Roseibium sp. Sym1: one gene and its partner. The protein of the gene in region 2 binds, or shares a complex with, the protein of the main gene of each other region. Links are inferred from orthologs where the notes say so. Each region holds a gene or a part of one and is shown on either strand. Other genes may lie near its edges. The genes, in order: dapF and O6760_RS03235.

Region 1 (3,125 bases), 1.1 Mb from region 2 along the record:
CGACCGGCTGCCCGCCGTTGAATTTCTCGCTCTGAAGAACATTGGACATGGACTGGAAGAAATAGGGTTCCAGCGCAACGCCGATCTCCTGGCACAGGGCAATGAGATTGAAGTGATTTGACGGAATGCGGCCCGGGCCCGCATTCAGGAAAAGCTCCACCGGATCGCCTTGGTAATCCCTCTCCTGCCAGAGGTCATCCATGAACGTACAAACCTGTTCCTGCGGCGCCGGGCTGCCGGACCGTTCCTGGTAGCGGTCGGCGTACATTTTCGGGAACAGCTTGTCGGGATTGTATTTGGCGAACCACCAGTCCTTGTATTTCTCATCGGAGGGGCGTGCCGTCAGACTGCGTCCGCCATAGCGGTCATCCGCCTCGAAGACGGCGACCTTGAAACCGGAATTCGCCAGCACATAGGCCGAGGTCAATCCGGCGACGCCGGCGCCGAGGATCGCGACCGACTTGCCTTTTCCGAAGTCAGGTCCAAGATCGGGGCGGCTCGTCTGGTAGCCCGCCCTGGCCTGCCAGAACCCCGATAGCAGGGGAGGAGCGGCAAGCCCACCCGCAAGAGCCGTGGCACCTTGCAGGAAACGCCGTCTGGAAACGCCTGAAGTCATGATGAGGTCCTCCTAGTCGACCGATTGGGACCAGAATCTCGGGCCAAGTCAACTCAGTTGCCGTATTAAGCATTAATTACTAAAGGTTGAGTCAAGGGTGGCTGCATCCGGCGCCTGTCCTGCATCACCAAGTCCTCAAGCGGACAAGGAAGCCGCAGCGAGCACGGAGACATAAGGCGTCGGAACGCTCGCCGTTTACGCATATCTGATCCGACATCCTGCCCCACTGGTAATTTGCGATGATTTCCGCCATATAGGGACCAATGTCCGCAAGATGGCGGGCGCTTTTCCTCAAGTTCAACAAGAAGTGCACCCGGTATGGCGTCTGAAACCAGACCCTTTTTGAAGATGAACGGCCTTGGCAACGACTTCGTGGTCTGGGACGCGCGGGAAAAACCGCTGCGTCTTGGCAAGGATGTCATCGCCGCGCTGGGCGACCGGGAAAACGGCATCGGCTTCGACCAGATGATCACCGTGGAGCGGTCTTCGCTCGGCGTCGACGCCTTCATGCGCATTCACAACCAGAATGGTGGTGAGGTGTCTGCTTGCGGCAATGCCACCCGTTGTATCGGCCGCCTGCTGATGGAAGAGGCCGGCAAGGATCTGGTGACCATCGAGACCGCGGCAGGCCTGCTGCATGCCTTCGATGCCGCCGGGCCGCGCAGTGTTACGGTCGACATGGGTGCGCCGCGTCTTGAATGGGACCAGATCCCGCTCGCCGAGGAATTTGCCGACACGCGCGCCATCGAGTTGCAAATCGGCCCGATCGACGACCCGATCCTGCACACGCCCGCTGCCGTCAACATGGGAAATCCGCATGCGATCTTCTGGGTCGACGATGTCGAGGCCTATGATCTTGAGCGGATCGGGCCGCTTCTGGAAACACATCCGATTTTCCCCGAATGCGCCAATATCTCGCTGGCCCATATCTTCGACAAGGACCAGATCCGGGTGAAGGTCTGGGAGCGTGGTGTCGGCCTGACGCTTGCCTGCGGCACGGCCGCCTGTGCCGTCGGCGTTGCCGCGGCACGCGACGGCAGGACCGGCCGCAAGACCACCATTCACCTGCCCGGCGGCCCGATCGGCATCGAGTGGCGCGAGAGCGACGGCCATGTGCTGATGACCGGCCTGACGGAAGTGGAATTCGAGGGCGAGATCGATCTGGATACGCTGGCCTGGCGCAAGACCGGCGCAGGCGACGCGCCGCTGGAGGCCGGAGCCGCGTCATGAGCGTCGATGTCGTAACCTTCGGCTGCCGGCTCAATTCCTACGAGTCGGAGGTGATGAAGCGCGAAGCGGAGGCTGCGGGCCTCAAGGACGCCATCCTGATCAACACCTGCGCGGTCACCAACGAGGCGGTCCGCCAGGCGCGCCAGGCCGTGCGCAAGGCCAAGCGCGACAACCCGGACGCGCGTGTGATCGTCACCGGCTGTGCCGCCCAGACCGAGGCCGACACCTTTTCGTCGATGGACGAGGTCGACCTTGTGCTCGGCAACACCGAGAAGCTGGAGCGCAAGTCCTATGCCGATGTCGCCGCCTTCGGCATTTCGGAATCCGAGAAGGTGCGCGTCAACGACATCATGAGTGTCGAGGAAACCGCCGGTCACCTGATCGACGGCCTGACCGGGCGCGCCCGCGCCTTTGTCCAGGTCCAGAACGGCTGCGACCACCGCTGCACCTTCTGCATCATTCCCTATGGCCGCGGCAATTCCCGCTCCGTGCCGATGGGTGTGGTCACCGACCAGATCAGGCGTCTTGTCGACAACGGCTACAACGAGATCGTGCTGACCGGTGTCGATATCACCTCCTATGGCGCGGATCTGCCGGGAATGCCGAAACTGGGCACCCTGACGGCCAAGATCCTGAAGATGGTGCCGGAACTGAAACGCCTGCGCCTGTCGTCGATCGACAGCATCGAGGCCGACGACGACCTGATGCGGGTGATTGCAGAGGACGAGCGGCTGATGCCGCATTTCCACCTGTCCCTGCAGGCGGGCGACGACATGATCCTGAAGCGGATGAAGCGGCGGCACTTGCGCGCCGACACGATCCGGTTCTGCGAAGAGGTGCGCCGGATGCGCCCGGACGTGGTCTTCGGCGCCGACATCATCGCCGGCTTCCCGACCGAAACCGAAGAGATGTTCGAAAATTCGCTGAAGATCGTCGACGAATGCGGTCTCACCCATCTGCATGTCTTCCCGTTTTCGCCGCGCCCGGGCACACCGGCGGCGCGCATGCCGCAGCTTCCGCGCCAGGTCGTCAAGGACCGCGGCGCGCGGCTCAGGGCAAAGGGGGAAGAGGCGCTGGGACGTCATCTGGCGGCGGAGGTCGGCGGCATCCGGCCCGTGCTGATCGAGAAGGAAGGTCTTGGCCGGACGGAGCAGTTCACCCAGGTCGAACTGACGGGCGGTTCTGCCGGAGAGATTGTCGAAACGAAAATTATCGGCCATACCGGGCGTCATCTTCTGGGCGAAGCCCTTTCCAGGGCCGCCTGAGCGGCGGTTTTCGA
Region 2 (3,057 bases):
TGCCGTTCGGTCTGATCGGTGTCGGCATCCTGAGCGTGATCGTGACGACGACGCTGGTCTGGATCGCGGTCGTCAATGATCCCCTGGGCGGCGAGCCGGTTGCGGTGTTGCCGCTCGACGCGATTGTTGAGGGGGTCACTTCCCAGGACATCGAGGTGGTGGAAATCCGGCCGGGCATCGGTGACGATCTCGGGCCCAACCTCCGTCCGGAAAGCGCGGACGACCTGCTGGGGCCGCGCTACGACATGGTCAACCGCCCGGATGGACTGGGGCCCGACGAGCCCGTGACCAGTCTGTCGATCAACCCGGACAGCAGGGTGAGCGAGCGCTCCGACTACGGTTTCCTGCCCAAGATAAGCGATGCCGGGGTCCGGCCCCTGGACGCCTATTCCCGTCCGATCATGCGTGAATTCACGTCGATCCCAAAGATTGCCGTCATAGTCAGCGGCCTCGGTCTCAGCGAGGCCGGCACGCAGAACGCCATCGACCGGTTGCCGTCGGACGTGACTTTCGCGCTCGCTCCTTATGGAGAGGACCTGGACCTTTGGATGCAGCAGGCGCGCACCAAGGGGCACGAGCTTCTTCTGCAGCTGCCGCTGGAACCGTTCGACTTTCCGGACAACGATCCGGGGCCGCACACGCTACTGGTCAGCCTCCGGCCCAACGAAATGCTGGACAGGCTCGCCTTTCTGCTGACCCGGGCCACCAACTATGTCGGCACGATCCCGGAGATGGGCGCAAGGTTCACCTCCACCAAGCCGTCGATGGAATACCTGGTGGAGAAATTGAAGGAACGCGGTTTGATGCTCGTCGACAACGGCACGTCCTCGCGCAGCATCTCTGCCGAGGTTGCCGCCGAGAAACGCATTCCGTTCAGCGGTGTCGACGTGGTGCTGGATGAAGTGCCGAGGGAAGACAGCATTGATGCCAAGCTGCTGCAGCTGGAAGGGGTCGCGCGGTCCCGGGGTGTGGCTGTTGCCGCCGGCTCGGCGCTGCCGGTGACTGTACGCCAGCTGGAAAAATGGGTACAGGATCTGGAAGAGCGCGGTCTTCAGCTGGTTCCCGTCAGCGCGACGATCGACCGATAGTCAGTTTTTCTTCAAGTAGGTGCAGCCGTGACGAAGCGTGAACTTGGCCCTGGTTTTCCGGTGCCGTCGCAGGGGCTTCCCTACCGCCCCTGTGTCGGCATCATGCTGATCAACAAGGAAGGCCTTGTCTGGATCGGCAGCCGGGATGACGGCAGCCGGTCATCAAACTACGAATACAGCTGGCAGATGCCCCAGGGAGGCATCGACAAGGGCGAGGCGCCGGAGCCCGCCGCTCGCCGGGAACTCTACGAGGAAACCTCGATCAGGTCCGTGACACTTCTGGAAGAAGCGCCGGAATGGTTCGCCTACGACTATCCCGAAGAAGTCGTGAAGACGTCGCGCAAGGGCAAGTATCGCGGACAGGCGCAACGTTGGGTCGCCTACAGGTTCGACGGGCCGGAAGAGGAAATCGACATCCTGACCCCGCCGGACGGCCATACCGCCGAATTCAGTGCCTGGCGCTGGGAAAGGGCCGACTGCCTGCCGGAGCTGATCGTACCTTTCAAGCGTCCCGTTTATGAACGGGTTGTCGCTGCATTTTCGCATCTCACTGCATAAGTTTTCCAGGCCTGCTATCCTGCCGGCGACGTTGCCAAATGCGTCAGCATTTGAGGATCGGTTGTCGTTTTTCAAACAGACAGCCCCGATCCGCGTCGCTACGATCGCGCCAACTTGCGGATCCGGGCGGAAAAAATACCGCCTGATTCCGCTGTCGGCATGAGCGAGCGCGGACGCGACAAAATTGACGCGCTCCAGAGGATTCGGGAGGAACGCCAATGTCTTTCGGCAAGGGGCTATCACGCAAGCCGTCCCAGCCAAAAGGGCGTCAGTTGGAAGATGCTGCACTGGCAGAGGTGCAGGCCCTGCTGGGTGACGAACCGCGTCGCCGCGATCTGCTGATCGAACACCTGCACAAGATCCAGGATGCTTTCGGCTGCCTGGAAGCGCGCCACCTGAAGGCGCTGGCCGACGAAATGAAACTGTCCCAGGCAGAGATCTACGAGGTCGCCAGCTTCTATCACCATTTTGACATTGTCCGGGAAGGCGAAGCGAAACCGGCACCGCTGACCATCCGCGTCTGCGACAGCGTCGCCTGCGCGCTGAAGGGCGCCGATGCGCTGGCGACCGCGCTTGAAGGCGGCGTCGATCCGGCGAAGGTGCGTATCCAGAAGGTGCCCTGCATCGGCCGCTGCGCCGGCGCTCCGGCCGTTCAGGTCGGCAAGCGGGCCGTCGACAACGCATCCGAACTCTCCGTGCGCGCGGTGCTGTTCGAGGGCGAAACCGCTGCGGAGGTCCCGGATTACACCAAGCTGGACGCCTACCGGGCCAAGGGCGGCTACAAGCTGCTTGAGCGTGTACGTGCGGGTGAACTGGACGCCGCGGCGATCGCCGACAAGGCTCTCGAGGCCGGCCTGCGCGGCCTCGGCGGAGCAGGCTTTCCGACCGGCACCAAGTGGAAGATCGTCAACGACCTGCCCGGTCCGAAATACCTGACCATCAACGGCGACGAGGGCGAGCCGGGCACCTTCAAGGACCGCTATCACCTGGAACGCGATCCGCACCGGTTGCTGGAGGGCGCGCTGATTGCCGCCCACGCGATCTCCGCCGAGCGCGTCTATCTCTATATGCGCGACGAATACCCGGCGGTCCTGGAGATCCTGAAGACCGAAATCGACGCGTTGCGTGCCGCCGGCATCATCACAACCATCGACATCGAGCTGCGCCGCGGCGCGGGCGCCTATATCTGCGGCGAGGAAAGCGCGATGATCGAGTCGATCGAAGGCAAGCGCGGCCTGCCGCGCCACCGTCCGCCCTTCATTGCCCAGGTGGGCCTGTTCGGCCGCCCGACCCTCAACCACAATATCGAGACGCTCTACTGGATCCGCGACATCGTCGAGAAGGGCCCGGAATGGTTCGCTGCCCAGGGCCGGCGCGACAAGAAGGGCTTCCGCTCGTTCTCGGTCTCCGG

What was found.
Region 1: the proteins of O6760_RS03235 (region 2) and dapF are in contact, whole or in part, in a solved structure (PDB 5YGU), measured with the Escherichia coli proteins. The link is inferred for Roseibium sp. Sym1 from one-to-one orthologs.

The regions. Positions count from the first base shown.
Region 1 is NZ_CP114786.1:1,785,017-1,788,141, forward strand. Bases 86-2,890 are described here. They hold dapF (diaminopimelate epimerase), read left to right. Parts: upstream 86-934; coding sequence 935-1,846; downstream 1,847-2,890. Other genes in these bases: O6760_RS08150 (flavin monoamine oxidase family protein), read right to left, coding at 86-616; mtaB (tRNA (N(6)-L-threonylcarbamoyladenosine(37)-C(2))-methylthiotransferase MtaB), read left to right, coding at 1,843-2,890. In the rest of the region: more of O6760_RS08150, read right to left, coding at 1-85; more of mtaB, read left to right, coding at 2,891-3,111. UniProt on the Escherichia coli protein: Involved in the succinylase branch of the L-lysine biosynthesis and in the biosynthesis of the pentapeptide incorporated in the peptidoglycan moiety. Catalyzes the stereoinversion of LL-2,6-diaminopimelate (L,L-DAP) to meso-diaminopimelate (meso-DAP).
Region 2 is NZ_CP114786.1:708,290-711,346, reverse strand. Bases 182-2,918 are described here. They hold O6760_RS03235 (RNA pyrophosphohydrolase), read left to right. Parts: upstream 182-1,190; coding sequence 1,191-1,646; downstream 1,647-2,918. Other genes in these bases: O6760_RS03230 (NAD(P)H-dependent oxidoreductase subunit E), read left to right, coding at 1,865-2,918; O6760_RS03240 (divergent polysaccharide deacetylase family protein), read left to right, coding at 182-1,088. Outside these bases: more of O6760_RS03240, read left to right, coding at 1-181; more of O6760_RS03230, read left to right, coding at 2,919-3,057. UniProt on the Escherichia coli protein: Master regulator of 5'-end-dependent mRNA decay.